Regions from separate parts of the Mesorhizobium sp. M0830 genome, predicted to be linked through region 1. Evidence: riboswitches for the same ligand, from Rfam matches in the RefSeq annotation. Region 1 holds a riboswitch; the other holds the start of a gene.

Region 1 (15,698 bases):
GCTCTTGCCTGGTGCGGGCGCTTCACCGTTTTCGGCCTTCGCGCGCGCCTTGCGGTCGTCCAGCCTTGTGCCGCCGCGCTGCGCCAGCATGTCGGAATAACCACCGGCATATTCGATCCAGCGGCCGTCGCCATCAGGCGCGATCAGGCTGGTCACGGTGCGGTCGAGGAAATCGCGGTCGTGGCTGACCAGGATGACCGTTCCGGCAAACCCGGCGACCAGTTCCTGCAAAAGCTCCAGCGTCTCCATGTCGAGATCGTTGGTCGGCTCATCGAGAACCAGAAGGTTTGCCGGCCGGGCCAGCACGCGGGCCAGCAAAAGCCGCGCCCGCTCGCCGCCGGACAGTTCTCGCACCGGCGTGCGCGCCTGTTCCGGCTTGAACAGGAAATCCTTCATGTACGAGACGACATGGCGCTGCTCGCCATTGATGACGAGGTTTTCGCCGCGTCCGTCGGTGAGATACTGCGCCAAGGTCTCCTGCGGGTCGACCGCCTCGCGCTTCTGGTCGAGCGTGGCGATTTCCAGATTGGTGCCGAGCCGCACCGAACCGGCATCGGGCTTCATCTCGCCGGTCAGCATTTTCAGCAGCGTCGTCTTGCCGGCACCGTTCGGCCCGACCAGGCCGACCCGATCGCCGCGCTGGATGCGGGTCGAAAACCCCTTGACCACGGTGAGATCGCCAAAGCTCTTCTCGATATTTTTGGCCTCGATCACCAGCTTGCCGGATTCTGCGGCATCGCTGGCCACCATGGTGGCCGATCCTTCGGCCCCGCGATGGCCGCGAAAACGCTGGCGCATGGTCTGCAATTCGCCCAACCGGCGCATGTTGCGTTTGCGCCGCGCCGTCACGCCATAGCGCAGCCAGTGCTCCTCACGCACGATCTGGCGGCCAAGCTTGTGCTGCTCGCGTTCTTCTTCCTCCAGCACTAGGTCGCGCCATTCCTCGAAATGGCCAAAGCCCTTGTCCAACCTGCGGGTCTGGCCGCGATCGAGCCAGACCGTGGTGCGCGATACACGCTCGAGGAAGCGGCGGTCGTGCGAGATGACGATCAGTGCCGACGAGGTGCGGACGAGCTCCTCCTCCAGCCATTCGATCACGGACAGATCGAGATGGTTGGTCGGCTCATCGAGCAGCAGGATGTCGGGTTCGGGCGCCATGACGCGGGCAAGGGCGGCGCGCCTCGCCTCGCCGCCGGACAGGTCGTTGGGCCGCTCCTCACCAGACAAGTCGAGATGCTCCATCAGATAGCTGGCGCGGTACGGGTCGTCGGCGGGGCCAAGTCCGGCCTCGACATACGCCCGAACACTGGCAAAACCCTCCATGTCGGGCATCTGCGGCAAATAGCGTATGGTCGCCGAAGGCTGGCGGAACACCTCGCCGTCCTGCGGCTCGATCAGGCCGGCGGCTATCTTCAGCAGCGTCGACTTGCCCGACCCGTTGCGGCCGACCAGCGCGATCTTGTCGCCTGCCGACGCCGTCAAGGAGGCACCATCGAGCAGCGGCGTGCCGCCGAAGGTCAGTCTTATACCGTCGAGATTGAGAAGGGGTGGGGCCATATCAGCTTTCAGGCAAGGGATAGGGATGGGCGAGCAGTATCGCGCGGCCGTGGCCCAGCGCGATTTCGAGGCGGCCCCTGACCTCATTGGAAATGGTCAGCGACGAGCCAAACGCCACCTCGACGTGGTTCAGCGGCCATTTGGCGCCGGTGACGGTCAGGCCGGCGAGTTGGGAAAAGCCGAGCACCGAAAACAACGTGCCGTCGGCATAGTCGAAGCCAGCCTTGCCGTGGAGCAGGGGGACACCCTCCTGCGCGCCGCTGGTTAAAAGCACATCCGTCCCGGCCTCGGCCAGCCGCAGGGCCAGCGCCAGATGCAGGAAGGCGTGGTCGGCGCGCTTGCCGCCGAAGGCGCCGGCGAGCACCAGGCTGGTCGCACCGAGCTCCAGTGCGGCGGCGATGGCCAGTTCGCCATCAGTCTTGTCCTTTTCGGCCGGGAAAGTCCGACGAGGGACAGTGGCTAGGTCATCAGGCAGGTTGGCCGGCACGGAATCGAAATCCCCCACCCACAGTTCCGGGACAAGGCCGAGCAGCCGCGCATGGCCGATGCCGGCGTCGGCGGCAATCACGCGGGAGCCTTCGACCTGGCGGTCGAGCCGTGGCGTGCGGATGAGGTCGCCGCCAAGCAGGATGGTGAATGTGCTCATATCGTGTGGCCCTTACCAGCCCGGCAACGGAAACGGAAGGCGGCAAACTCCCACTTGCGTGGGGGATCGGCCCGGCCTATGTGTCGAAACGCTCTAACGGGGTGCCGGACGCGATCTTCGCGGACCGGCTGAGAGGCAGTCTCGCCAACCCGCTGAACCTGATCCGGTTTGTACCGGCGGAGGGATTAGACGTTTCGGACAGTCCGACGCCTCAATTCCTTTCAATTCGAACGAAGGAGGCGCCGATGCGCACGCTCTTATACGCTCTTGTATCAGCCATGACCTTGGTCTTGTCAGGACCGGCCTTGGCCAAGGACAAACTCACCGTCTACACCTATGAAAGCTTCACCGCCGACTGGGGTCCGGGTCCCGTGGTGAAGAAGGAATTCGAGGCCGAATGCGGCTGCGACGTCGAGTTCGTCTCGGTCGCCGATGGCGTCGCGCTGCTCAACCGCGTCAGGCTGGAAGGCGCATCGACCAAGGCCGATATCGTGCTCGGTCTCGACACCAACCTTACCGCCGATGCCAAGGCCACCGGCCTGTTCGCGCCGCATGGCGCGGTGACGGATGTCACTGTGCCGGGCGGCTGGAGCGATGACACTTTCGTGCCGTTCGACTACGGTTATTTCGCTGTCGTCTACGACACCGAGAAGCTGAAGACGCCGCCGAAGAGCCTGAAAGAACTGATCGAAGGCAGCGCCGACGACAAGATCGTCATCCAGGATCCGCGCACCTCGACGCCGGGCCTCGGCCTGCTGTTGTGGGTGAAGTCGGTCTATGGCGACAAGGCGCCGGAAGCCTGGGCCAAGCTCAAGGCCAAGGTGCTGACCGTGACGCCGGGCTGGAGCGAGGCCTACGGCCTGTTCACCAAGGGCGAAGCGCCGATGGTGCTCTCCTACACGACGTCGCCGGCCTACCACATGGTTGCCGAGAAGACAGAGCGCTATCAGGCGGTGTCCTTCGAGGAGGGCGAGTATCTGCAGATTGAGGTCGCCGGCATCACCACGACTGGGGCGAAAAACCCGCTGGCGGAGAAGTTCATGGCCTTCATGACCGGACCGAAGTTCCAGGATGCCATCCCCGAGACCAACTGGATGTTCCCAGCCGGGAAGACCGACAAGCCGCTCAACCCGGCTTTCGACAAACTGGTCAAGCCGACCAAAACCTTGCTGTTCAGCCCCGAGGAAGTTGCCGCTAACCGCAAGGCCTGGGTGGATGAATGGCTGGCGGTGATGAGCAAGTAGGGCTCAGCCACGTCGGATGTTTGTGCCAAGCCACCCCCCTCTGGCCTACCGGCCATCTCCCCCTCAAGGGGGGAGATCAGCTGCTTTGCTGGCGGCTCGTCCCCGGCAACGTTGGAGGTTGGCGAAGGCATGGGTAACGGCTAATCTCCCCCCTAGAGGGGGAGATGTCCGGCAGGACAGAGGGGGGCGCGACGGAACGCAATCCTCGCTAAGAGTCGCGAGTCAGGTGGCCCAGCGTGCAACGCGCGTCTGACCCCCGCATCACCGCTGGCACCCTCGCGCTAGCTGCAATAGCGCTGCTGATCGGCGGCGCATTTGCCGGCCTGCTTTTCGAAGGCGCCCATGATTTCTCGGGCGCCTGGGCAGCCTTCGATGCCTATCTCCTGCGCGTCGTGCGCTTCACGCTCTGGCAAGCGGTATTGTCGACGCTGCTCTCCGTCGTGCCTGCACTGTTCGTCGCACGCGCTATGTCGCGGCACCCACGCTTCTTCGGCCGCGCCTTCATCCTGCAACTGTTCGCCGTACCGTTGGCGCTGCCGGCCATCGTCGCGGCCCTCGGCATCCTGGCGCTTTATGGCCGCGCCGGCTATTTCGCCGGCGTTCTCACGGTGATCGGCGGCGGAAGCTGGCCGGGCATCTATGGCCTGTCCGGCATTCTCGTCGCCCATGTGTTCTTCAACCTGCCGCTGGCGACGAGGCTGTTCCTCGAGGCGCTGCAGACCATTCCATCCGACCACTGGCGGCTGGCGAGCCAACTCGGCATGGCAGCACGGCCGGCGTTCCGGCTGATCGAATGGCCAACGCTGCGTGCGGCATTGCCGGGTGTCGCCGGGCTTGTCTTCATGCTCTGCATCACATCCTTCACGATCGTGCTGACGCTCGGCGGCGGGCCGGCCGCGACGACCCTGGAGGTCGGCATCTACCAGGCGCTGCGCTTCGATTTCGATCCCGCGCGGGCGGTGACGCTGACGCTGCTGCAGATCGCCTTGACCTTTATCATGGTGCTGGCCCTGACGCGGCTTGGCGCCAATGTGGTTGGCGACACCAACCTGCCAGTTGCCCAACGCCGCTATCTCTCCGTCAATAGGAGCGAGAGCTGGCTGAACGCCATGCTCATTGCCTTGGCGCTGCTGTTCGTCGTCGGGCCGATGGCAGCGACGGTGACGGCCGGGTTGAGTGCCGACCTCGGCCGGCTGGCCGGTGAGGCCACTGTCCGACAGGCTGCTCTGACCAGTGCGGTGCTGGCCTTGCTGTCTGCACTGCTCTCGGTGATGCTGTCGCTGGCGCTGACCATGGCACGGCGGGCACTGGCGTTGAAACGCCGGGCTGGCCCCCGGACAATGCTTGAGCATGTCACGGATACAGGCGCCGGCTTTGTCCTGGTCGTGCCGCCGATCGTCATCGGCGCCGGCTGGTTCCTTTTGCTGCGCCATGTCGGCGACGTCTTCGCCATCGCCCCGGTCATGGTCGTCACCGTCAACGCGGTGATGGCGATGCCGTTCGCCCTGCGCGCCGTCCGTCCCGCCTACGATGCGGCCAGCGAGCGTCACGAACGGCTCTGCGCACAGCTCGGCATTGCGGGCTGGAACCGGTTGGTGCTGGTCGACTGGCCGTCGCTTCGGCGGCCGCTCGCCACCGCCTTCGCTTTCGCCATGGCCCTTTCGCTCGGCGACCTCGGCGTCATTGCCTTGTTCGGCAGTGATTCCGTGCAGACATTGCCCTACCTTCTCCTGGCGCGCATGGGCAGCTACCGCACCGCGGATGCCGCCGGCCTGGCACTGCTGCTCGGCCTCGTCTGCCTCGCGCTGATCGTGGCGGCGCACTGGCTGGGAAGGGAGAGGGTCCGGGATGCTTGATGGAGAGGCCAGCGGGCTTAAAAAAGGCGCGCCTGTGCGGCTGGACAGGGTGTCGTTCAGCTACGGCGAGATGCCGCTCGTCTTCGACGTCGAGTTCGCCAAGTCGAAGATCACCGCCATCATGGGGCCGAGCGGGTCGGGCAAGTCGACCCTGCTCAATCTGGTCGCCGGCTTCGAGGCCCCACAGTCGGGCCGCGTGCTGATCGGCGGCGCCGACGTCAGCGCCGACCCGGCCTCTGCGCGGCCGGTATCGATGGTGTTCCAGGAGAACAATCTCTTCGCCCATCTTTCCGTCGAGCAGAATGTCGGGCTCGGCCGCTCGCCAGCCTTGCGGCTGACCGAGGCGGACCGCGCCGCGATCGCCGAGGCACTTGTACGCACCGGTCTCGGGGGCAAGGAAAAACGCCTGCCACGCGAACTTTCGGGTGGGGAACGCCAGCGCGTCGCATTGGCCCGCGTTCTGGTGCGCGACCGGCCGGTGCTGCTGCTCGATGAACCCTTCGCGTCGCTCGGGCCCGCTTTGCGCGACGATATGCTGGATCTGGTCGCCGCCGTTCATGCCGAGCGTGGCATGACGGTGCTGTTTGTCACCCACCAGCCTGAAGACGCTCGCCGTATCGGCGAGCACGTGGTGTTTCTCGACAATGGGATGGTCGCGGCAATCGGCAAGGCAGATGATTTCTTCATCGGGGCTGGTCCCGAAGTGTTCCGGCGCTATATCGGCGGGAGTGGCGGTGTATCACGAGATATTGCCCGGAAGCGGACATAATTTACGGTCAAACCGGCTCCAGGCGATGTGGCGCTTGCTTGCCATGACTGGAGGAGTGTGGCTAGGTCCGCCCTACTGGTCCGGCACAGGACGTGATTTGCCTGCAGCATCCGCCGCCCGCCCGAGGGACGTGCAACGGATGCTGCAGCAGTTTAAGATAGCGCATGACGTGTTCCGAAGATCGCCCCCGGTTTTCGTGGTTATGCGCCGGGACCCGAAAGGAAACCGTTCTGGCGATCGGCGTTGATAGACTACGAATGAATCCGCTGGCGCGTTTTCTTGCGCTGGCCGGTTTTGCCGTGGCGCTGGCGAGCTGCCAGATGTTCATGCCGCCGGAAGTACAGGAGTCCGGCTTCCAGCCTTCCGACAAGCCGATCACGGTCGACAACGTTGGCGCCAACAACAAGCTCGCCGAACTGGCCAAGGCGCAGCACCCGCGCATCCTGGCGACTTATGGCGGCGAATATTCCGACCCCAAGCTCGAGCGCATGGTCGCCAAGGTGGTCGGCAATCTGACGGTGGTGTCTGCCAACCCGACGCAGACCTATCGCATCACCATCCTGAATTCGCCCAACGTCAACGCGTTCGCGCTGCCGGGCGGCTATCTCTACATCACCCGGGGCCTGCTGGCGCTGGCCAATGATTCGGCTGAGCTTGCCGCTGTCATCGCCCATGAAATGGGCCACGTCACCGCCAATCACGGCCTGCAGCGCCAGCAGCTGGAGGCCGAGGAGGGCCTGGCGACGAAAGTGGTTTCCGATGTGCTGGGCGACAGCCCGACCGCCAAGGCGGCGCTGATCCGCGGCAAGCTGCGGCTGGCGCAATTCTCGCGCAACCAAGAACTGGAAGCCGACGCCATCGGCATCAAATCGATCGGCGAAGCCGGCTATGATCCTTTCGCCGCCGGCCGCTTCCTGCAGTCGATGTCGGCCTATACGGACTTCCGTTCGATCAGCGGCGCCACCGATGCCAGCCTCGACTTCCTGGCCACGCACCCCAACACGCCGCAGCGCATCGATCTGGCGCAGCGCCATGCCCGCCAGTTCGGCGCGCCGGGCGTCGGCTCGCGCGACCGCGATTCCTTCCTCGCCGGCATAGACGGCCTGCTGTATGGCGACACGCCTGAAGAAGGCTATGTGCGCGGCGAAACCTTCCTGCATCCGGGCCTCGGCGTGTCCTTCTCGGTGCCGCAGGGTTTCATCATCGACAATTCGGCGGCCGCGGTGACGGCAACCGGTCCCGGCGATATGGCGATCCGCTTCGACGGCGTCTCGATCGACAAGAACCGCGCGCTGACCGATTATATCCGCAGCGGCTGGGTGGCCGGTCTCGACGACAGCAGCGTTAGGCAGGAGACGATCAACGGCAACGAGGCGGCGACGGCGCATGCCGGCGCTGAAGGCTGGCAGTTCGACATTGCCGTGATCCGTGCCGGCGGCCAGGTCTATCGGCTGTTGACTGCGGCACCTTCGGCCAGCACCTCGCTGGATGCGGTCGCGCGTTCGGTCAGTGGATCGTTCCGTATCCTGAGTGCTGCCGAAAAGGCCGCGTTGAAGCCACTGCATATCCGCGTCGTCACCGTCCAGCCGGGGCAGACGATGGGTTCGCTTTCGGCTCAGATGGTTGGCGTCGATCGCAAGCTCGACCTGTTCCGCGTGCTCAATGCTCTGTCGCCGGGCGCCGCGGTTTCCGCCGGCGACAAGGTCAAGATCGTCACCGACAAATAAGCGCTCGCTGCAAATTCATTTGCTGAACGTCTGTTACGGATCAGGCGGCAGTCGCCATGAACTCCGGGTTCTGCTTCACCAACGCCACCTTGAGCTTTTCCATGGCGCGGGCCTCGATCTGGCGGACACGTTCCTTGGAAATGCCGAGCGTCTCGCCGAGCGCTTCGAGTGTCGCGCCCTCGTCATTCAGCCGGCGCTCCTCGATGATCCTCAACTCCCGTGCGTTGAGCGCGCGCAGCGCCTCCCTCAGCCATAGCGAGCGGCGCGCGACATCGATCTTGTCTCCGACGATCTCGTCGGGTAGCGGATCGTCGGAGACCAGGAAGTCCATGCGCTCGGTCGAACCCGCATCATCGGCAACCGGCATGTTTAGCGAGGAATCGGGTGCCGACAGGCGCGAATCCATCATCGCCACATCGGCTTCGGAGACGCCGAGTGTCTCCGACACTTCGCGGTATAGGGTCGCGTTCGACAGCGGCTCGGCGCCATTCGCCAGCCGTGCGCGCAGGCGGCGCAAGTTGAAGAACAGCGCCTTTTGGGCCGAACTGGTGCCGCCGCGCACAATCGACCAGTTGCGCAGGATGTAGTCCTGCATCGAGGCGCGGATCCACCACGTCGCGTAGGTCGAAAACCGCACCTCGCGCTCCGGCTCGAAGCGGGCTGCGGCTTCAAGCAGGCCGACGTGGCCCTCCTGGATCAGATCGCCGAGCGGCAGGCCGTAGTGGCGGAATTTCGAGGCCATGGAAATGACCAGCCGCATATGGGCGACGGTGATGCTGTGCAATGCGTTCTGGTCATTGTCCTCTTTCCAGAGCAATGCCAGCCGATGCTCTTCATCACGTTCGAGGTAGGGAGCCTTCATTGCCGCGCGGACCATGATCCGTCCTGCCGTGTCTTCCATCATGAGGCGCTCCCTGGCTCAGGCGATGCGGATGACTTTGCAAACTTGGCTGGCGCCCGGTTGAAATAGCGGCGTCGTGCCCTAGAACTGCCAGAACGTGCGGTACGCCGGAAAGGTTCCCTGGTTGTTGCCGGGCGGATCAGGTTGCTTGAACGATGTCTGCAGGACCGGTGACGGCCTCGATTGCCGCCAAGAAACGCCATTTGGAGAATCCAATTTCAGAAACGTGTGATTTACGAAATCCGGTTCCTTATTTTCTCACCTCGCATCTGGCAGTTTCCAGCGCTCACACAATGCCGGATATCCGGCCAAGGACGGGATCACAGAAAAATGAAATGGCTGAAGTCGCTCATTATCGCCGGAACGCTGCAGGCTCTGGCTGTCACCGCAGGCAATGCCGGCGCCAATCTCGACCAGATCAAGCAGGCCGGGGTCATCAAGGTCGGCACGGAAGGCACCTATGCGCCATTCACCTATCATGACACTTCCGGCGCCCTGGTCGGCTTCGATGTCGAAATCGCCAAGGCGATCGCCGACAAGCTCGGCGTCAAGGCCGAGTTCCTTGAAGGCAAGTGGGACGGGCTGATCGCCGGCCTCGACGCCAATCGCTATGACGCCGTCATCAATGAAGTCGGCATCACCGATGCCCGCAAGGCCAAGTACGCCTTCTCCGATCCCTACATCGCCTCCAAAGCAGTGCTGATCGTGCGCGGCGACAACACCGACATCAAGACGTTCGCCGATCTCAAGGGCAAGAAGTCGGCGCAGTCGCTGACCTCGAATTTCGGCAAGCTGGCCGAGGCGAACGGCGCCGAATTGGTCGGCACCGATGGCTTCGACCAGTCGATCCAGCTGCTTTTAACCGGCCGTGCCGACGCCACCATCAATGACAGCCTGTCGTTCCTCGACTTCAAGAAGCACAAGCCCGACGCCAATGTGAAGATTGCCGCGCAAGAAGAAAACGCTGACTATTCCGGCGTCATCGTGCGCAAGGGCGATCCGGAACTTGTTGCGGCGATCAACAAGGCGCTGGCCGACATCAAGGCCGATGGCACCTACCAGAAGATCGCCGACACCTATTTCGGCCAGGACGTTTCGAAGTAAGCTGATGAGGTGGGCCCGGTCTCCGGCCCACGAGACATATGAAGCGGCGAGCCGTCTTTGACCGGCCGCCGCTTTTGTCGTGATATGTCTGACGCATTCACGCCTTGATGAGCCGCCTCGACCATTGGAGAATCTTACGTGCCGCACTGGCTGCAACTGATGCTGGAGTCACTGCCTTCGCTGTTGTGGGCGGCGCTGATCTTCACCGTGCCGCTGACGCTGTTGTCCTTCGCTCTCGGCTTGACGGTCGGCCTGGGTGCTGCGCTCGCCCGGCTGTTCGGACCGAAGCCCCTGGTCGCGCTGGTGCGCTTCTACGTCTGGATTTTTCGCGGCACGCCGCTCCTGGTTCAGCTGTTCCTGATCTTCTACGGCCTGCCGTCGGTCGGCATTCTGCTCGATGCCTTCACCGCGGCGTTGATCGGCTTCACGCTCAACATAGGCGCCTACACGTCGGAGATCATCCGCGCTGCGATAGGCTCGGTGCCGAAGGGCCAGTGGGAGGCCGGCTATTCGATCGGCATGACCTGGAGCCAGGCGATGCGGCGCACCATCCTGCCGCAGGCCGGCCGGGTCGCGGTGCCGCCGCTCTCCAACACTTTCATCTCGCTGGTCAAGGACACGTCGCTGGCGGCCGCGATCACCGTGCCGGAAATGTTCCAGGCGGCGCAGCGCATCGTCGCCACCACCTATGAGCCGCTTATCCTCTATGTCGAGGCGGCGATGCTCTATCTGGCGATGAGTTCGGTGCTGTCGGCCTTGCAGACGCGACTGGAAACCCGGCTCAACCGCTATGGCGGCTTCCTGGAGGCGCGCTCATGATCGGCCTCACCAACATCGAGAAACGCTTCGGCGACAACCTTGTGCTGAAGGGCGTGACGGTCACCATTGCCGAAGGCAGCGTTACAGCGCTGGTCGGGCCTTCAGGCGGCGGCAAAAGCACCTTGCTGCGCTGCGTCAACCTTCTGGAGATCCCGACTTCGGGCACGGTGCGCATCGGTGACGAGGCGCTGGAATTCCAACCCGGCGTCAGGGTTCCGGCCAGGGATATCCAGCGCCTGCGGCTGCAGACCGGCATGGTGTTCCAGAACTTCCAGCTGTTTCCGCATCGCACCGCGATCGAAAACGTCATGGAAGGGCTGGTGACGGTGCTGAAATGGCCGCCGGAGAGGGCACGCGAGCGGGCGCTCGCCCTGCTGGAAAAAGTTGGGATGGTGCACAAGGCGGACGCTTGGCCGGCGACGCTGTCGGGCGGCCAACAGCAGCGTGTGGCGATCGCGCGTGCCTTGGCGCCGTCGCCGAAAGTTCTGCTCTGCGACGAGCCGACCTCGGCGCTTGACCCGGAACTGGCGCAAGAGGTGGTAGACGTGCTCGGCAAGCTCGCCAGCGAAGGCACGACCATGGTGATGGCGACGCATGATCTGCGCCTCGCCTCCAAGATCGCCCAGGAAGTGGTGTTTCTCGATGCCGGCGTCATCGTCGAGAAAGGGCCGGCCGCGCTGCTGTTCGGCAATCCCGAGAAGCAACGGACGAAGCGGTTTATTGCGACGCTGAAGCAGGAGGCGGAGAGGGAAAGTGGCGGCGACGGATCGCTGTAGCTTCATCGTCAAAAAGCAAAAAACCCGGCGCAAGGCCGGGTTTTTCATGAACTCAAAGGCAAAAGCTCAGGCAGCTTCTTCCTGCTCGGCTTCCTCATTATCAGCCTTGGCACCCCGCTTAGGCCCCTTGTTGAGGTTGACCTCGATCAGGCGCACGGCTTCGGTTTCCGACATGCGATTGACGGCCGCGATCTCGCGGGCCATGCGGTCGAGCGCTGCCTCATAGAGTTGGCGTTCGGAATAGGACTGCTCTGGCTGGTTGTCGGCGCGGTAGAGGTCGCGCACAACTTCCGAGATCGAGATCAGGTCGCCGGAATTGATCTTCGCATCATATTCCTGGGCGCGGCGCGACCACATGGTGCGCTTGACCCGGGCGCGACCCTGCACGACCTTCAGCGCGCGCTCGACATAGTCCTCTTCCGACAGCTTGCGCATGCCGATGGAGGTCGCCTTGGCGACCGGCACCTTCAGGCGCATCTTGTCCTTCGAGAAGTCGATGACGAATAGTTCCAGCTTATGTCCAGCAACTTCCTGCTCGTCGATCGACACGATCTGGCCGACGCCGTGCGCCGGGTAGACGATGTACTCGCCGGTCTTAAAACCGTGACGCGCAGCGGTGGACTTTTTCTGCGGGGTGATCGTAGCCATTACGCCCTGAACTCCTTGTTGTGGTACCGGCGTCCTGCCGGCCCGAACTCGCGCGATCGGGGGAGCCGATCGTTTGCCGCACAACAGATGACCCACCGGAAAAGCCGGACCGGCAAACGCAATATTGCGACCGCCTGGCCCAGATCGCTCTGGTCCGGAATGGGATTTTCACCTTTCAGTGATTTGGGGCGTCTGCGCCATAAATCGACGTGTGTCACCGGCATATTTGGCTCATGTAACACAAAAAGTCGGAAGAATCAAGGTTTTGCTGCATAAGCGAACGCCACAGGTCAACGCCGCCTGTCAAGGCGGTTAATGTGACGTGCCCCTTACCCCGCGTAATTCAGGCCTTTGCGGCCGTGTTGTCAATCGCCTTCGCCGGGCTCGGGCGAGAAGTATTTCTCGAACTTGCCGGCCTCGCCGTCGAAGGATTTGGCGTCGGCCGGTGGCTCCTTCTTGGCGGTGATGTTGGGCCATTTATCGGCGTATTCGGTGTTGATCTGCAGCCATTTGTCGAGCCCCGGCTCGGTGTCGGGCTTGATCGCGTCGGCCGGGCATTCCGGCTCGCAAACGCCGCAGTCGATGCACTCGTCGGGATGGATGACGAGCATGTTCTCGCCTTCGTAGAAACAGTCGACCGGACAGACCTCGATGCAGTCCATATATTTGCATTTGATGCAATTGTCGGTCACGACATAGGTCATCGGTCGGCTCCGGTACGTCCCATTTTTGTTGGGCTTTTTCCGTCAGGTAACGCCTTTATCGGCCGCTTGCAAGGGTAGCGATTGCGGGTGGTGCCGGTGTTTCGGGAATGAATATCAGACGACAGGCCCGGCGGCAGTCAGCCATGTCCCGCGAAACGTCTTGATTGCCGGGTTCAGTTTTGCCTCAGGCGTGTCGTTGTCCCATTCCCGCTGCGTGTTCCTGGATGTCAGGCATCAGTCTTCGCCGAGCAAGCGGTCGGTCTGGCGGCGTTCCTTCTTGGTCGGGCGGCCGCTACCGGCCTCGCGCAGCCCCGGAATTGCATCAGGAGGGGCTTCGCCCTTCGGCGCGGGCGGTGGCGAGATATCTTCGTACAGCGTGCGGGCCTCCTCGGCCGGGCCACGTCGAACACCGGCGCCAAGCACCTTCCAGACGAAGATGCGCCGCTCGAGCGTGATGGTCAGCACGTCGCCAGGCTTGACCAGATCGGAGGCCTGCGCTGCTTTGTCGCGATTGATGCGCACGCGGCCGGCGACCACCAGTTTCGCTGCCAGCGAGCGTGATTTCACGGCGCGCGAGAAGAATAGCCATTTGTCGATGCGCTGGCGGCCTTCGACGACCATCGAGGCGAGCCAGGTCTACTTCTTCAGCTGGTCGCGCAGAGCGGCGAGCTTGGCAAACGGCGAGTCAGGATCGAAGCGCACCGGGCGTTCCTCGCGCGGCTTCGGCTGGAAAGCCGGCTTGCTGCCTTGCGCACCCTTGCCGTCCGGCCTGCCGCCCTTCCAGTCGGGCCGGCCATCGCGTCGGTCCGACCGCTCGCCTTGCGGGCGGCCATCACGCCGCTGTTCGCCTTGCGGGCGGCCGTCACGCCGCTGTTCGCCTTCGGCCTGAGGCTTGGGCTTGAACTTCGAACGGTCGAAGCGCGGCTTGCCGGCGCCTTCGCGCCGTCCTTCATGGGCCGGACGATCGCCAGGTGGAACTGCGGCTGGGGCGCCGGCAGCATCCACAGGCGCATCGCTTCGGCCGCGCCCTTGCCCGTTGCGCGGGCGATTGTTCCTGCGGCTGTCGTCGCGGTTGCGCGGGCGCTGTTCGAAGCGACCCTGGCGCCACAACAGTATGGGCTTTGGCGCTTCGGCTTCTGGGGCGGGTTCGCTGCTGGCGGCCGCTTCAGCCGCCGCTGCAGGTTCGCTTGGCGCGGCGTCCGTTGCGGGCGCGGCATCTGGCGTCAGCTCGGCCGGTGCGGTTTCAATCTCGGCTGCCTGTGGTTCAACCGGCGCAGGTTCGGCGGCCTCTGCAACAATCTCGGCTACCGGCGCTTCGTCCTGCACGGTTTCGACTGGAGTGTCCGCCTGTTCCGCCACATCGGGCACAGTAGGTTCTGCGGCGGTGTCTGCGATGATTTCGGCAGGACTTTCGGCCGGCGTTTCCGAAGCGGCCACTGCGTCCGATGCCGGCTCCGAACCTTCGATCGCTGCCTCCGCGGCCGCGTCGGTTGCCGCGGCTTCTGCCGCCTTGGCCTGTTCGGCACGTGCCGCCGCTTCCGCCGCCAGCTTGGCAGCGGCAGCTTCGCGCGCGGCATTGTCCTGTGCTTCGAGCAGTGCCTTGACCTCGACGGCCGGTTTAGGCTCGGCGCGGTAGCCCAGGCCTTTCAGGATTTCTTCCATGTCGTCGGCGGTGGCGCCGAGGATCGACATCATGGGCGGCGTCACCATGAAGGACTGGCCGTCATAGGCGCCGTCCGGGCGTTGCCCGAGACCCGGCTTCCAGTTGGTCGCCGGGCGGATCAGGTCGGCCAGCCGTTCCAGGATGTCGATGCGCACGGCGCGGCGGCCGAGATTGCGGTAGCCGGCCAACTTGTAGAAGGTCTTGTCGAAGGCAGGATCGATGACCACCGATGTGCGGCCGGAAGCGAGCGCGTGAACCACGTCGCCAAAGCCGGGCTTGTCCTTGCCGTCGTTCTTCAACGCCCAGAGAAGCGTCACCAGTCCGGCGGGCGCCGGCTTGATCAGCGCCGGCACGAAGACATGGTAGGCGCCGAAGCGCACGCCAAGCCGGCGAAGGGCGGCGCGACCTTCCTGGTCGAGCGACTTCATCTCCTCGGCGATGTCGCGGCGGTTGATGAGACCGAAATTCTCGACCAGCTGGAAGGCGATGCCACGGCCGATGCCGGAAATCTGGTCGGCATTCTTAAGGTCGACCAGCGGCTTCAGCAGCGATTCGATCTGGAAATTGACGAACCGCTCGGCACGCGCGGCGACCTTGTCGCGTGCCGGGCCAGTCAGCTGTTCGTCGGCCAACAGCACCAGGCGCGGCTTCAGCGCGTCTTCGCCCGAAACCAGCGTGCCGATCGGCGCGCCGATCCAGCGCAGCGTGCCGTCCGAGCCAAGCGCGATGTCGCCATTGGCTGAAGCGCCGAAGCGCTCGGCGCGCGCCTCGAACTCGGCGGCCAGCGCCTTCTGGGCGGCGGTGCGCACGGCCTTGGCGTCTTCGCCGCCGACGGTCTGGTCGGCGGTGAAGCGGAACCCTTGCAACTCGCCGACATGGTGGCCTTCGACAAGGACGGTTCCGGTAGGACTAATTTCGGCTTCAGGCATGGTATTTTCTCTAAGGCGCCGCATGAGGACGGAAGTCCTGCGGTCTACGAAGCGTTTCGTCAACCGCTCATGCAGCGCATCCGACAATCTGTCTTCGATTTCGCGCGTCTTTTCCTGCCAGTGTGCCTGATCGGCCAGCCAACCGGGCCGGTTCGACACGAATGTCCAGGTGCGGATCTGGGCAATGCGATGCGACAACGTGTCGATGTCGCCCTCGGTGGTGTCGGCGCGGCGCACCTGCTCGGCCATGTAATTCTCGTCGACATGGCCATGCCGTGCAAGGTCCGTGTAGATCGAAGCAATGAGGTCTGCATGCTGGGCCGGCGCGATCCTGCGGTAATCGGGCAGCGCGCAG
Region 2 (15,698 bases), on a different contig from region 1:
TAGATCTCCTCCGGTGGCCCCTCCTGCACCAGCCTGCCGTCGCGCAGGATGCCGATGCGGTCGCTCATCGTCAGCGCCTCTTCCTGGTCGTGGGTGACGAAGATGGTGGTGATGCCGATCTCGCGCTGGATGCGCTTGAGCTCGATCTGCATGTCGACCCGCAGCGCCTTGTCGAGCGCGCCCAACGGCTCATCGAGCAGCAGCACGCGCGGCTTGGTGACGATGGCGCGGGCGAGCGCGACGCGCTGGCGCTGCCCCCCGGAGAGTTGGTGCGGTCGCCGGCCGCCGAGTTTGCCGAGTTGCACGAGATCGAGGGCGCGCTGCACCTCTAGAGCAATCACCGCCTTGGCCTCGCCGCGCACCGACAGGCCAAAGGCGACATTGTCGGCGACGCTCATATTGGGAAACAGTGCATAGTTCTGGAACACCATGCCGATGCGACGCCTTTCGACCGGCACCCGCTCGACGCTCTCGCCGCCGATGGTGATGCGGCCTGAATCGGGGAAATCGAAGCCGGCAATCTGCCGCAGCAGCGTGGTCTTGCCGCTGCCCGATGGCCCGAGCAGCGCATAAAAACCGCCATCGGCGAAGTCGATTGAGACGTCGTCGAGCGCCTTGTGTGCCCCAAAACTGCGCGAGATGTTCGATACCTGCACGCCGGCCATTATTTCTCTCCGCCGAATTTGAAGAACCGCGCCGTCAGCAGCATCAGCGCCATCGACACGACGATGATGATCGTCGAGACCGCATTGATCTCGGGCGTGAAACCCTTGCGGATCGCGGCGTAGATTTCGACCGGCAGTGTTGTCTGCCCCGGCGTCGCCAGGAAATAGGACACCACGAACTGGTCGAACGAGACGGCGAACGCGAACAGTCCGCCGGCAATGACGCCAGGCATGATCCAGGGCAGCGTGACGCGTCTTGTCACCTGCCACTGGTTGGCACCGAGGGACCGCGCCGCCTCCTCCAGCTCCGGCGCGAAGGTCTGCAGCCGGGCCGAGACGACGACGATGACATAGGGCAGCGCCAGCGCGACGTGGCCGAGAAGGATCGCGTGCAGGCCGCGGCCGATGCCGACGCCGAAGAAGAAGATCAGCATCGCCGTGCCGGTGATGAGCCACGGTATGGCGATCGGCGGAAACAGCAGCGCCTTCAGGAATTTCTTGCCGCGAAATTCATGGCGATAGAGCGCCAATGATGCCGCCGAGCCGAGCACCGTGCAGATAACGGTGGCGATTACGGCGATCTCGACGCTGTTCCAGGTGGCGGCGATCAGCTGGTCGTTTTGCCACAGCGAGGCGTACCATTCGGTCGTCCATTCGAATGGCAATTGGTAGAAGGGCGAGACGTTGAACGACATCAGCGCCATGATGATGATCGGCAGATAGAGAAAGGCGAGCAGCAGTCCGATGTAGAACCGGCCGAGCCCTTCGAGGATGCGGGTGGTCGCCATCACGCGGCTCTCCGCAACGCCGGCGACGCCACCGCCAGGATGACCAGCACCACCGCCAGCAAAATGAAGGACAGCGCGGCACCCAGCGGCCAGTTGAACACGGCGACGAACTGGTCCTCAATGACTGTACCGTAGAAGGTGCCGGTGCGGCCGCCGAGGATGCGCGGTTCCATGAACGAGCCGACGACCGGCACGAAGATCAGGGCGGCTCCCGCCACCAGCCCCGGCATCGACAGCGGTATGATCACCCGCTTCAGGAGCTGCAGCCGTGAGGCGCCAAGCGAGCGTCCGGCCTCGATCAGCGAGTCGTCGATGGCCTGCAACGTGAGATAACAAGTCAGCACCATGTAGGGCACATAGGAATGCACCAGCCCGATGATGACGGCCGGATAGGAATACATCAGATCGATGTTGACCTTGAACGGCAGCACGGCGTTGAGCGCGGTGTCGAGGATGCCGCCCTCGCGTAGCACCATCGCCCAGGAGAAGATGCGCACCAGCCCGTTCGACCAGAATGGCAGGATGACGAGCAGGAAGATGGCCTCGCGGCTGCGCCCTTTCAGCACTTTGGCGAGCACGTAAGCCGCGGGATAGCCGATGATGACGCACCACAGCGTCACCTCGAGACCGAGGCGCAGCGAGGCCAGCAAAAGCGTCAGATAGAGGCTTTGCGAGAAGAAGGCGGCATAGTTGCCAAGGGTGAAGGCCCACGGTTTTCCCGACAGGGGCAGCTCGGTCATGAACGAGAAGAAGACCATGGCCGAGAGCGGCAGGAAGATCGCCACAGTCAGCCAGAGATAGGCAGGCGCCAGCAGCGGCAATGCCGATCTCAGCCCGCTGCGCGATGCTGTTGCAGCTGCCATGACAGCCTTCTCTCCCCAGATTGGAAGAACCAGCCGGCGCGAACCGCCGGCTGATTCCGATGCCGGCTTTATTTCACGTCGACCTTGAGCTGCTGCCACAGCGCCAGATAGGCCTCGCGCTGCGCGTCGGTGATCGGCGCCTGGAACTGGATGCGCTTGGCCACTTCGGGGTCACCCATGACCTTGCGGTTGAAGGCATCCGCGGGCAGCGCTTCCACCGCCTTGGTGTTGGCCGAGACCGGCGCGCCGACCTTGGTGACCCATTCGACGTAGAATTTCGGGTCGATCATGTAATTGATGAAGGCCTCGGCCCCGGCGACGTTCTTGGCGCCGACCGGAATGGAAAAGGCGTCGAGCCAGGCGACGGCTCCTTCCTGCGGCACGACCAGCGAGACCGGCAGCTTGAAATGCGTCTTGGCGCGATCGGCCGAGCCGCTCCAATAGGTGCCGATGTCGATCTGGTTGGAGGCGACCATCTGGTTCCAGTCGTTCTCCGAGCTCCAGAAGGTCTTGATCTGCGGCATCAGCGAGGTGAGCTTCGCCTTGACGGCGCCCATATCCTTGATGTCGTTGATGTTCTGGCCGGTGGCGATGGCGCCGAACTGCACCGCCTCGACGGCGTCGTCGCGAATGACGACGCGGCCCTTGTGCGCGGCATCCCACATTTCGGCGATGCTCGTCGGCGGCTTGTCGAAGGATTTATCGTTGATGGCGAGCGCCGTCAGGCCCCACACCCACGGCACGCCATAGACCTTGCCATCATGGACGAGCATCGGCGATCCCGCCTTGTCCTTGTTGATATCGGCATAGTTCGGCAACTTGGAGATGTCGATTGGCTGGATCAGTTTCCCGGCCATAGCCTGGTCGTTGAAGGCGGCATTGATCATGACCACGTCGTAGAGGCCAGGATTGGTCCGGATCTTGGTCAGCATTTCCTGTTCGGAATTGAAGAAATCGTTGACGACCTTGTTGCCGGTCGCCTTTTCGAAAGCCTCTACGGCCCACGGCTCGTCGGTGCCGTAGCCCTTCCAGTTGAGCACATGCACTTCGTCGGCCTTGGCGGCGAACGCGAGTGCGGAGGTAAAGACGGCGGTCGCCGTCACAAGAGCAGTCAAGTCAGGCATGCGCATGGTTGGTTCCTCTCTGTGTTTGCCCGCTTTCCGGGCTTGTCAGGCTTTCCGGCAGTTATGCGTTGGCCTTCTGTGTCCGGCCTGCCCCCGACGGGTCGGCGGCATGGCTCAGGAATGTCTGGATTTCGCGGTCGGTCGGCGCCGACGAGCCGCCATGGCGGGTAACCGAAATGGCGGCCGCGGCATTGGCGTAACGCGCTGCCTCGAAGGGCGGGGCGCCGCGCGCCAGCGCGCTGACGAAAGCCCCGATATGGGTGTCGCCGGCGCCGTTGGTGTCGATTGCGGTGACCGCGTAGCCGCCAATGGTCCACGCTGACCCATCGGCCAACCGCAGGTGGCAGCCCTTTGCGCCGCAGCGGATGACCACGCCGGCAGCCTGCGGACAATGGTCGTCCAGAAGTCGTGCCGCGACAATTTCGACATCGCCCGTGCCGGCGATCTCGGCCGCCTCCGTCGTGTTGCAGCTCAGCCATGTGGTGCGGGCAAGCACCCGCGACAGGATCGGGCGCGGAATGTCCGTGACGACCGGCGTCGGGTCGAAGACGAAAGGGGTTTCGTCCGGCAGCGACTCGATCCAGTCCGCCAGCACGCCACGGCTTGCGGGGTAGCTCAGCGTGTAGCCGGAGGTGAACACCCAATCATCAGACGCCACCGCGACCGGCGCCATCAATTCGAGGCTGAGCACACTTTCGGCCCCCGGCCACGACACGAAGGTGCGTTCGGCATCACTCGAGATCATGGCGATGCAATTGCCGCTGTCCATCAAGGGTGATGGCGGTGTCAGTGTCGCGATGCCCTCGGCGGCGAAAGCGGCGCGCAGGAAGTCGCCATTCGGCCCGCTGCCGAGTTGGCCGCCGAAAACCACCTTCATCCCGGTGCGGCTGGCCGCGACCATCATGTTGAATCCGCCGCCGGCCACCTGGGCGAAGCTCGATGCCGTCTTCTCCATGCCGGGCGCCGGCAAGGCGTCGATGCGGTAGACATAGTCGACCACGGCACTACCGACATGGACGAGACGACCATTCATGCCGCCGCGTCCTTGCCGGAGGCAGTTTTCGCCACCCGTGCCGCGACGAGGTCGGCCGCAAGCGCGCGAACCTCTGACATGTCGATGCCCTTTAGCCGGGCGATGTGCTGTTGCGGCAGCCGGGAAAAGCCGGTGCAGGCGCCGGCCATGCCGGCCGCGATGGCGCCGATCGTGTCGGTATCACCGCCGAGATTGGCGCTGATGACCGCTGCTTTCCATGCATCGCCCCGGGCGACTTCCAGCACCGCGAAGGCAGCAGGAACGGATTCCTGGCTGGCGACGCCGGTGCCGACCAGATCGGTGATCAGCCGGATCGCATCCCTGATCGCCTTGCCGCGCACGATGTCCTGTGCCCAGACGATACGCGCGGCGATGTCGCCGCCGGTGACCCAATGGCCGAGCGTCGCCCCTCGCCTCGCCGCCGCGACAGCGCTGGCGGAAGCATCGCGCCAACCACCGCCGGCGACGCCGCGGCTGACAGCGGCGGCAACAGCAGCGGCGGAGGCGATGGCGATCGAGGTGTTGTGCGTGGCCCGGCAGGTCTCCGCCACCTTGTCGACGAATGCCCCCAATGGTTCGAGCGGCATCATGATGCCGACCGGGGCAATGCGCATGGCCGCACCGTTGGTGTCGCCACTGCGTCCCGCTTCCTCTGCAGGCACGCCACTGTTGATAGCGTCGATGGCACGCTTGGTCGACGGTCCCAAAAGATCATAGCTGCCGCGCGCCTTGACCGCGCGTTCCCAGTCGAGCAGCGCATTGACCCAGCGCTTATGGTCGAAGCGGTCGCCGGATTCGACGAGAATGCGGCCGAGCAGCAGCGCTTGTTCGGTATCGTCGGTGATGGTACCGGCAGCCAATCCCTTCGACACTGGATGATTGGCGAAAGGCGCGATGAAATCCTCGACATGGCCGTAGAGTTCGGCAATCCGGGCCGGCGACAAAAGCTGCGTCGGCATGCCGAGCGCATCTCCCAGCGCTCCGCCGACAAGCGCGCCCATGGCGCGATCGAGCGGGTCCTTGGCTGTGTCCGGCATCGCTCAGAACCTCATATGCAGCGCGAAATGCGCGGGGTTGAGCAGGCTGGTGACATATTCGATCGGCCGGTCGTCGACGGCGCGCGTCAACCGGCGGCCGCGCAGGAACGGCGTGCCTTGCGGGCAGCCGAGGATAGTGGCGTCCTCGGCGTTGAGCATCTCGATCTCCACCCATTCCTCGCCGTGGTCGGGAATGAGGCCGGCGGCGCGCAGCGTCTGGTGCAGCGAGCCCTCGCGCAATCCGCGCAACGGCACGTCTTCAAGCTCGGGTGACAATGGCAGCCGGCTGCGCTCGATGGAGATCGCATGGCCGTCGCTGGCGTTGGTACGCACCCGGTCGACGGCGATGAAGAACGGGCTTTTGATACCAAGCAGCGAAGCCAGATCGGTATCCTCGATGACCTCCAGCCGCAGCGTCCGCGTCTCGGCATTGGCGCCCGCATCGGCCAACGCCCGCGACCAGCCGATGGCGTCGTCGACCGGCTTGCCATCGAAAGTGACGAAGGAGCCGATTCCGACCTTGGTGGTGATCAGCCCGCGGCTGGACAGTTCCTCGAGGCCCTTGCGGACCGTATTGCGGCTGACGGAGAAGCGCTGGACGAGTTCGTTCTCGCTTTGCAGGCGGTCGCCGAAACCGAGAACGCCGGAGCGGATCTCATGTTCGAGAACCGTGGCGATCTGTTCGGGCTTGCCGGTGCCGGGAGACAGTTGAACCGCGCGCCGTTTCATATAGGTACCTGTTCAGTGAACCTGTATAATCCTGTTCAATACAGATCCACGGACGCCGTGTCAACATGACCTGAGGACGAGCAAACGGGCGCGGATTTTGGGGAACGCCTACAAAAAAGCGTCGACGACAGGCGGGCATACGGATTGCGAAGGCCGACCACCATCAAGAGGATAGCGCTGGTTCTTGATTCAATCCTGGCCGGACCCGTTACGGTATCGACACTTCACGGGGCTCAACGAGGATATCCGCCTCGATCGCGGCGTTGATGAATGCCGCCCGTGCCGCCGAGGCTTCTTTCTTCCCCTCAAGCACGGCCAGGCAGACCTTGCGAGCAACCATGTGCCGTTGACCGGTCGCAACCGGCCAGCGGTTCATCAGGATGTCGGCAGCCTGAGCGACCCGCTCCACGTTGAAGATCGAATTTCGCGATCGGCCGAGCGCAATCCGGACCGGCTCATCGAAACGCTGGTCTTGCACCACCCCACCTCCCGGAATCGAACGAGCCGGCCCAATTCCCTGTATTGTGATAGGTTTCGCGCCTAAGGTGCAAGTGTCCGATTCCAGTGGCCAGAAAAATCCCAGGCTGATCGTCGTGGTCGCATTCGATCGCGGCGAGGACGGCGACTTATTTCCAGCCTTTGGACCCGCCGACCAGCAGAGCGAGGATCGCGCCATACGCACCGCCAGGGCTCTGGCGGCAAAGCATGCCGGCGTCATCGCCTGGAGCCGCGAGGCCGATCCGACGCCGGGCGAATATGGCCCGCCGAAAACGCTCTTCGTCAGCGGCGATGTGCCTGACATGGAGTAATCGATCGGCGCCAGTATCTGACCCGAACCAAACGTCCGGCGGCTAGGATTGAGCCCCGGAAAACCGTTGCCCTCCTCGACGCTTGACCCACGCGGCTCCTCGACCGCCAAGCAAAAGCCCGCCACGGGTGAACCGGGGCGGGCCTTGGAGGAGGACAAGGGGTGGGACCCTCTCCTCTTGTTTCCACGGGGGGTGTGGACCGCGATGACTTTACGAAAATTCCGAAACGAGCCGGATCACAAACGGATCGTCGCACATCACAATCGGGTGCGTGCTGGTATCAAGGCGGTCACGAGATCGCGATCGCTCTTGATGACTGACGCTCTACTCCGACGATTGCGGCTGCGCCCATGGATGACGCCCAGGGCAACGCATAAGCCCCTGGCCAGGGATCGCATCGCCGCCGAGATGGCTGTGATCGCAGCCGATAGGCCTTCTTGTCAGACGATCCCGTAGAACAGCCTGTAGTGGACGCGCTTCATATAGTCCCGGTACTCCGGCGTGGCGGCCAGCAGCGCCTCTTCGCGCAAGATGCGATGCACCTGGAAGAAGGTGATCACGGCATAGACGGCGAGATTGTAGAAGGAAAAGGCGGACAACAGGAACAGGACATGGCCGGCAAGGTAGCCGGCATAAATCGGGTGCCGCACCAGACGGTAGGCACCGCCGGTCATCACACCGCGATTGCCCGGCAGAATGGCAAACGAACGCCCCAGAGATATCTTTCCCCAGATCACGAACCCCAACGCCAGGGCTTGCAGCGGCGCGGCGGCATAGACCGGGATGATGGCTGCCCCCGGCTCCAGGTCGATGAAGCCGACACCGAAGCTGGCGACCACGGAGACAACTGCCGTGAGCGGGTTCCAGTCGCGAACCTGCGGTCGCCGCGACAGAAGCAGCCAGGTAAAGGTCAGAACCTCGGAAATCGCCACCAGCGCCACGTTGAGGCGGGTCGGGTCAAGCATGAGGTGATACACGCCACGGTAGACGAACATCCCCGCGAAAGCCAGCGCGCAGATCCGAAAGAAACCTTCCCGCAAATCGACCAGGATTTCGCGCTTCCGAGCCGCGGACAAGATCCTGTCGTCATTGATGTGCGAAAGGGTTTCGCTTTTTGATATGAGCAAGGCAAGCACCCCAATGATCCCTCGGGGCAACCTTTGCACGCAACCATTGCCGGGCGGTTAATCAACAAGATCAGATCGGCATCAAACGGGATATGTCGGGACCGGGGATGCAGGCGAAGCGCGCCTTTGCCGCTCGCAAGAAGTCGGCCCGGCACCATGGCGGCAGACAGGTCTCATCCATTCCGCTCTGCAATTTCTGCTTGCATTTTTGGAACAAATGACGAACAATAGGCAGATCACCGCTGAGGCGGGTGTTCGGGGGGCCAGCGAAATGGCACGTTGGAAAGGTGCGGGGCTGGCTGCCGCCGTAAGCGGATTATTCGCGCTGACGACAGCCCTTCCATGGGTGCGCTGGTCGCTGGCAAGCCTTGTCGTCCTCCTTATCCTGAACACATCCGCGCTCGCCGCCGGCAAGGATAACGCCGTCTGCTTCAGCGACAGCGAGATCGGTGCCGATCAGCTCATCGCCGCCTGCACACCGATTGCCGACGACAAGACCGAACCGTCGCGGAACCGTGTCATCGCCCATTTCCGTCGCGGCCTCGCCTGGGACGACAAGCATGATTACGACCGGTCGATCGCCGACTACAGCGAGGCGATCATGCTCGATGCCAGAGATGCCTCGGCCTACTTCAATCGCGGGGCTGCCTGGTACAACAAGGGGGAAAACGACCGCGCTATCGCTGACTTCAATGTCACAATCAGCCTCGAGCCTGGCTCCGGCGACGCCTACTACAGCCGTGGCCTGGCCTTCTTTCGCAAAGGCAAGACCGACGCGACTATTATCGATTTCGAGCAGGCGCTCACTGTCGATCCGCAAAACCGCAATGCGCGCAACAGTCTCGGCGCCACCTGGCAACGCAAGGGCGACCACGACAGGGCTATCACCGAATATGACGAGGCGATCCGCCTCGATCCACAAGGCGCCGCAGTGTATGTCAACAGAGGCATCGCCCACGCTTCCAAAGGCGACTACGACCTTGCGATAGCTGATTTCGACCATGCCATCAGCCTCGATCCGGAAAGCGTCGACGCCTATGCCAATCGAAGCGCTGCCTGGATTGGCAAGAGCGACTGGCCGCGCGCAGTTGCCGATGCCAATCGGGCGATTGGGCTCGCCCCCGACAGCGCGGACGGCTACTACAACAGGGCCGTCGCCTGGACGAATACAGGCGACAATGATCGCGCCATAGCTGATTTCGATAAGGTGATCGACGTCAACGCGAAGGATGCTGCCGCCTATTTCGGCCGCGCGCTCGCATTGACCCGCAAAGGCGATCGTGACCGCGCGACGGCCGACTGCCGAAAAGCCATGGAACTCGAACCACAACGGTCCGGCGCCTGCAACGAGCAGGTGACAGGCGGTGAAGTTCCGTCTGCGGATGCACCTATGGCCGCTCCCCAGCAGGACAATTCAGCGGCTATCGCCTGGAATCTGCAACGGGGGTTGAACCAGCAGATTCAAGGCTATGTCGGAGGCGCGATAGACTCGTTCAGCTTTGTAATCGGGCTCGATCCCAACAATGCCGAAGCCTATTACGATCGCGCCCTGGCCAGGGCGTCTGTAGGAGACTACGTGATTGCCGCTGCCGACTGCAGACAGGCAATCAAGCTCGATCCGAAACGGACAGGTACCTGCAACGAACAGGCCGCAGACGACAGGGTCCGGCCAGTCGAACCCGTTGCGTGGGAGGCCAAGGACAATCACAAGCGCGCCGAAGCCGACCGCAAGAAGGCGCGGACCCTCGGCGCGAACTAGACAGGTTCAGGGAGGGCCGGTGGATGGGACGTTGGAAAGGCTTTAGCGTGGCGGCGGTCGCCGCTTTGTCGTTTGTTGCGATAAAGGTATTGCCCTGGGCGCTCGGCTTTGCCGGCGGCAAATATCTTTACCAGACGGTGGCGGGTTCGCCCGATCCACAAATGCTGACCACAGCTCAGGTAAGCGAACAGATTGAAAGCCAAGGAAGCCAGATTTTCAAGGCAATCAAGCAGGAGTTTCCAGACGACTACGACGTCGTCGTGGAAAAAATCACGGCCGTGGCCAGACTTGGAAATGTCGATCAGGTGCGAAATGCGAGCAGGATGGCTGTCGCCGATCTCAGGCGAAGATACGCATCCCTGCTGTCCTCGGCTCCGGACGGCAAAGCCGCCGAAGCGCTGCGTGCACAATCGGATATGCTCAACCATGTCATGGCGCGGGAAACCGCTGCCATCTGCAACAACTACCTTCGTGAAGGGCCGGATGCACTCGGCACGCCGGACCAGGATTTCCTGATCGACATGGACAAGGTCGGCGCCACCCTGTTCCACGCTTTCGGCGCAGCGAAGAATGGCAGTCTGCCGGCCGCCGCTGCCAGCGACGGAGACTGGTCGCTGCTGGCCGACGCTTTCATCAACGCTGGCGGCACTCCCGCCGAGATGACTGCCATTGCCAATATGAGCCGGGAATTCGAAGGTCTCTGCCCAGCCGTAGCAAAACTCTACGCAGCCGCCCTGTCACTGCAGGGTGAACCCGGGCGACACATCAAAACCACTCTGCTCTATGAGATCGTCCGGAATTGAATCGGTCGGGTCTGCTGATCTGTGGGTCTGACGTAGAGCTGCCGCACCTCGTGAGCTTCTTGGCTGGCCAGCGATTTCCTCGAAGGTCGAAGAGCCGATTGGCTCCCTACCCCAGAGCTGAATTGCTGAAATATTTCGCGAAATCAGGGCGTTGCGTCAGCACTTTGCCATTGGCATCGCGCAGGATTCCGGACGCGAAGAGGTAGTCGCCGATCGCTTCCATCTTGGCCGGATCCATCGTCCCGATGGCACCGCCTTGGCTGCGCAGATAATGGCCGTCGACCAGCATCTTCAGCGAAGCCTCGATCAGTGCCGGATTGGTCAGCGTGTCCTTGTTGGCGGCGACCAATAGGGCTGCCGCCTCATCGGGATGATCAACAGCGAACTGGTAGCCGCGCCGCGTTGCCTGGATGAAGGCGGCGGCAGGTTTCGGATTTGCCTGGAGATAGGCTTCGCTCGAAGAGATCAGTGTCGTGTGCTCATCGGGCACGCCATAGTCGGCATAGACGAAGCTGCGCTGCTTGATACCTTTCAACTCGGCCTCGACGCCTTCCCAGGTCGAGACTTCGAGCGTGAAGTCGACCGAACCGTTGGCCAGCGCCTCATAGGCTGAGGTACCCAGCGTCACCGTCTCGAAATTGCCTTTGCCGCCGTCGTGACGGATGATGGTGCCGATCAGTGCGTTTTCCCAAGCGCTGCCGAAGCCGCCATAAGTCAGGCCGTCAAGGTCCCTCGGGCTTTTGATCTCGCTGCGTGCCGCATTGAAAACCACGCGGCCGGTTTCGGATTGCACCACGGCATAGACGCCCTTCAAGTCGGCCCCGGCGGTTTTCTGGGTGAACAGGCTGATGGTACCGTTGATGCCGAAATCGGCGACGCGGTTGGCGACCAGCGTGCCGGCGCCGGTATCGCTGTAAGGCAGGATCTCGACCTCGAGTCCAGCTTCGGAATAGAACCCCTTGTCGCGAGCGACGAACAGGCCGATGTGATTGGTGTTGACCGTCCAGTCGAGTGCGACGGTGACCTTTTGCGCCGCCGATTGTGCCCGGGCTCGCCCCGATCCGGCAAAGAGCGGAAGGCCGGTCGCAAGGGTCAGCAGCAGAGCCTGCCGGCGCGTCAAGTCAATCATGGTCGTTTCCTTTGGATGGGTTGGGGTTGAGGATGATGTCGAGGATCTCGGCCTCGAGCGCACTTGCCTGGCGCGCAGCATCGCCGCCAAAGTTGCGCGGGCGCGGCAGTGGGACCTTGATTTCACGCACGATGCGGGCCGGGCGCGCCGACAGCACATAGATGCGGTCGGACAGGAACACGGCTTCGCGCACATCATGGGTGATCAGGAGCGCCGTCCAGCGGTGATCCCGCCACATCCGCTCAAGCCAGCGCTGCATCGCGGTGCGCGTGAGCGCGTCGAGCGCGCCGAACGGTTCGTCGAGCAAAAGCATGTCGCGCTCCTGCACCACCGTGCGCAGCAGGGCCGTACGCTGGCGCATGCCGCCGGACAGTTGAGCAGGAAAATGCCGCTCGAAGCCAGCAAGCCCGAACTCGGCAAACAGCGGCGCAACACGTGCCCGCGCCGCCTTGCGCCCGATGCCCTGCACTTCGAGCCCCAGCGTCGTGTTGTCGAGGATGCGTCGCCACGGCATCAGCGCGTCGCGTTGCGGCATGAAGGCGAAATGCCTGCCGTGGTCATCGAGGGGCGCGCCGTCGAACAACATCTCGCCCTCGCCGTGCTCGGCGCCGGTCAGAAGCTGGAACAGCGTCGACTTGCCGGCGCCCGAGGGCCCAAGCACCGAGACGAACTCACCAGCGCCGACACTCAGCGATATATCGGCCAGCACGTCGAGCCCACCGAACGCCTTGCGCACATGCCGCAGTTCGAGCCGGCTCATCGCCGCTTCCCTGCGGTTTGTTTGCCCTCCCAAGGCATGGCAAGGCGCTGCAACAGTACAGTCAAGCCGAACAGGACAAGTGTAAGCGCTGCGCTGACGCCGACGGCAGCCAGCACCAGGTCGGGGTGGAAATTGTTCTTGGCGTTGAGCATATAGATGCCCAAGCCCTTCGCCGCACCCGCATATTCGGCGAAGATAGCGCCGACCACGGCATAGGTGATGGAGATCCTCAGGCCAGCAAAGAAGTAAGGCAGCGCCGAAGGCAGCCGCGCCAGCACGAAGACGCGCCAGCGCCCTGCCCCCATGGCGTGCAGCATCTGGCCGATCTCGGCCTCGGTCGACTCGTAACCCTCGACCAATGCCACCAGCATCGGAAAGAAGGTGACCAGCGCCACCAGCATGATCTTGGGCGCCAGTCCGAAGCCGAACCACAGCACCACCAGCGGCGCGATCGCCACCAGCGGCAATGTCTGGCTGACGATGAAGACGGGAAACAGCGCGCGGCGCAGCGGCTGGAAAAAGTCGACCAGTATCGACAGCGCAAAGGCGACGCTGAGCGAACAGGCAAAGCCAAGCAGCGTGGCGCGGATGGTCGGAATGGCGTTGTCGACCAACGCCTCGCGATTGAGCATCGCTTGCGCGAGGACGCGTGACGGCGCCGGCAGTGTCGTCGGCTTGATGCCGGAATAGGTGGCATAAAGCTCCCAGGCCAGCAGGAGCAGTCCGACCGACATCGTCACCGGTACCGCCTTGATAAGAAGGCTCGCGATCGGGCGCGAAGAAACTGGGGATGGGACCACGGCAGGTAACCTTTGACGGCCGCGCATAGGCGGCGGCTGTTTCAGACGGCCGACGGGCTGTTGGCTGAAACCGTGACGTCAAGGGTTACGTGGCCGGCACCCGGTCCGAAGCGGCAGAATGCCGCGTCAAGCGCCGAAAAGATCGGGCCCGCATCACCGCGCAATTTCGTACAGAAATGCTTAGAGCGCTCATAGACGCCCGACTGCTTGAGAAAATCGATGCAGCCGTAGATCTCGTCCATATGGTCGTCGGTGCCCATCACATAGAGCGAGAACTGCGCTGCCGCCGGCTGGCCAGTCGAAGCCGCGCCGCGCACCGCCGCGATGGCCGCATCCCTGCGCGGGCCGAGTGGCCCGACAGGTCCGCCAAGGGCATCGGAGCGGCAGATCGGATCGTCGGGCTCGCCCGGGCAGCCGCGTGAGATGGTGGCTGACAGCACGCAATGTTTACCGCTGCGCGCCGCCGCCACGAAGAGGTCGCGCATGGCTGGAAACAGCACCTCGGGTGGCCCGACCAGCAGGGTCGAGATGTCGTCGGTCTCGATCCGGAGCTTGTCGCGATAGGGACCGAGCGCGCCCAGCGCGCCAAGGATGACGCCGACGAAATCGTCGGCCATGGGATATAGGGAAATCTGTGCGCCTGAAAACATGGCCCGCCTCGCTCCGCTGGTATTACCCAGATCAGCTTTTAGGGTCTGTGGGCTTGCCGCCCCCGTCTCAGCCCCGACCGTACGGAGCACCCCTGTGGATGCGCGGGTTAAAGCACCAATCAAACCGAAGTGAAAGCCATTTTTTCAGCGCGCTGCACCAAAAAGCATTGCGCCAGGCGTGGTTCTTGGGTCGAAGACGCCGATGTTTCTGGAGCGAAATTTTATCGGGAACCTTCGCTGCCGCGACCGGTTGTCCCCATAGTCGCAAATGCGATCACCTTCGTAGAAACAAGCGACGAGTTCACAGAAATGGAGACAAACCATGTTCATGAAAATCCTCGCAGCTTCGGCTCTCACGATTGGTCTGGCCATGTCAGCCATGGCGCAAAGTGCCGGCAGCAATAACGCAAGTGGCGATGGCGCCGGCAGCGGGAAGTCGGTGACTGTGGAGCCGAACACCCCGGCTTCGCCGAATACGGTTAGGCCCGGTACTGTCGACCTCGGCATAACCAACAGCACGACCGGCATGCCCGGCGACATGAATTCGAACGCAGATCGAAATTGCCCGGCCGGCCCGCAGGGCGCGCAGCCTGACGCCACCCACACCTCGCCGGGCACCTCTGTGCCGACGGTCAACGATAACCACTGCGGTAAGTAGGCCATTGCCGGCAACCGAGGAAGCCGCGAGCGCATGCTCCGCGGCTTTTTTGGGCGCCCGCGGAACCGGGCACTCCTAAACAAGGCCAAGCTGGCATTATCGATCTTTTCAAGCGGGGCGCGGTCTCGCAGCCGCCAAGGGTCAACGTCATACCCAACGCAGCAGGCGTTACCCCCCGCAGCGTGTTCCTAGCCGCGCTTGATTTGCCACGTGGCGTGCTAAGATGGCGCAGTCCTTGATATCAGGCGCTCGACGGCTGCACCGAGGTGACAAGGCGCAGTGACCTGAAAGGGCTTGGCCTGCGACGAAGCCGCTCGACGGTCTCGTCGAGCCGGCACAGTCGCCGGTTGTGAAGTCTACGAAACAGCCTTTTCGCGAACCGGCAGCTTCCAGCCCGGCCTGACGAAGTGGCAGGTGTAGCCGTTGGGATATTTCTCCAGATAGTCCTGATGCTCAGGCTCGGCTTCCCAGAAGGGACCGACCGGCGCCACTTCGGTGACGACCTTGCCCGGCCACAGACCCGAGGCATCGACATCGGCGATAGTGTCCTCGGCGACGCGCTTCTGTTCGTCGCTGGTGTCATAGATCGCCGAGCGGTAACTCAGCCCGACATCGTTGCCCTGCCGGTTGCGGGTCGTCGGATCATGGATCTGGAAAAAGCGCTCCAGCAGCGTGCGATAGCTGATGATGGCCGGGTCGAAATTGATCTCGATGGCTTCGGCGTGGGTGCCGTGGTTGCGATAGGTGGCATTGGGCACGTCGCCGCCGCTATAGCCGACACGGGTGGAGATGACGCCGGGATAGCGCCGTATCAAATCCTGCATGCCCCAGAAACAGCCGCCGGCAAGAACTGCACGTTCGGTCGAAGTCGCCATATCACGTCTCCTCAAAAGCAATTCCAGGAAAAACGTGTAGCGATTTTCCGTCTGGAATTGCGCAAAATCAACTTGGATCTCCCATAAAT

The links. Region 1 has a riboswitch for thiamine pyrophosphate ahead of thiB (thiamine ABC transporter substrate binding subunit). Riboswitches for the same ligand answer to the same signal wherever they lie in the genome.
Region 2: it holds a riboswitch for thiamine pyrophosphate, as region 1 does, so the genes downstream of both, NKI20_RS14965 (YkoF family thiamine/hydroxymethylpyrimidine-binding protein) here and thiB (thiamine ABC transporter substrate binding subunit) in region 1, are expected to answer to the same signal.

The regions. Positions count from the first base shown of each region.
Region 1 covers NZ_JAMYOR010000003.1:71,009-86,706, forward strand. The annotation lists gene NKI20_RS03030 (ABC-F family ATP-binding cassette domain-containing protein) at 1-1,557, opposite strand, end outside; gene NKI20_RS03035 (thiamine diphosphokinase) at 1,559-2,203, opposite strand; TPP riboswitch at 2,291-2,405, shown strand; gene thiB (thiamine ABC transporter substrate binding subunit) at 2,449-3,447, shown strand; gene thiP (thiamine/thiamine pyrophosphate ABC transporter permease) at 3,684-5,303, shown strand; gene thiQ (thiamine ABC transporter ATP-binding protein) at 5,296-6,072, shown strand; gene NKI20_RS03055 (M48 family metalloprotease) at 6,330-7,799, shown strand; gene NKI20_RS03060 (RNA polymerase factor sigma-32) at 7,840-8,703, opposite strand; gene NKI20_RS03065 (amino acid ABC transporter substrate-binding protein) at 9,031-9,804, shown strand; gene NKI20_RS03070 (amino acid ABC transporter permease) at 9,943-10,623, shown strand; gene NKI20_RS03075 (amino acid ABC transporter ATP-binding protein) at 10,620-11,399, shown strand; gene NKI20_RS03080 (CarD family transcriptional regulator) at 11,466-12,047, opposite strand; gene fdxA (ferredoxin FdxA) at 12,413-12,751, opposite strand; gene NKI20_RS03090 (RNA-binding S4 domain-containing protein) at 12,986-13,372, opposite strand; gene NKI20_RS03095 (helicase-related protein) at 13,388-15,698, opposite strand, start outside.
Region 2 covers NZ_JAMYOR010000021.1:33,294-48,991, reverse strand. The annotation lists gene NKI20_RS15040 (ABC transporter ATP-binding protein) at 1-665, opposite strand, end outside; gene NKI20_RS15035 (ABC transporter permease) at 665-1,453, opposite strand; gene NKI20_RS15030 (ABC transporter permease) at 1,453-2,316, opposite strand; gene NKI20_RS15025 (ABC transporter substrate-binding protein) at 2,385-3,446, opposite strand; gene NKI20_RS15020 (PfkB family carbohydrate kinase) at 3,502-4,473, opposite strand; gene NKI20_RS15015 (ADP-ribosylglycohydrolase family protein) at 4,470-5,510, opposite strand; gene NKI20_RS15010 (GntR family transcriptional regulator) at 5,514-6,239, opposite strand; gene NKI20_RS15005 (DUF982 domain-containing protein) at 6,448-6,717, opposite strand; gene NKI20_RS15000 (hypothetical protein) at 6,791-7,048, shown strand; gene NKI20_RS14995 (methyltransferase family protein) at 7,489-8,124, opposite strand; gene NKI20_RS14990 (tetratricopeptide repeat protein) at 8,447-9,934, shown strand; gene NKI20_RS14985 (hypothetical protein) at 9,958-10,737, shown strand; gene NKI20_RS14980 (ABC transporter substrate-binding protein) at 10,844-11,866, opposite strand; gene NKI20_RS14975 (ABC transporter ATP-binding protein) at 11,859-12,626, opposite strand; gene NKI20_RS14970 (ABC transporter permease) at 12,623-13,453, opposite strand; gene NKI20_RS14965 (YkoF family thiamine/hydroxymethylpyrimidine-binding protein) at 13,468-14,076, opposite strand; TPP riboswitch at 14,067-14,180, opposite strand; gene NKI20_RS14960 (hypothetical protein) at 14,399-14,734, shown strand; gene msrA (peptide-methionine (S)-S-oxide reductase MsrA) at 15,091-15,609, opposite strand.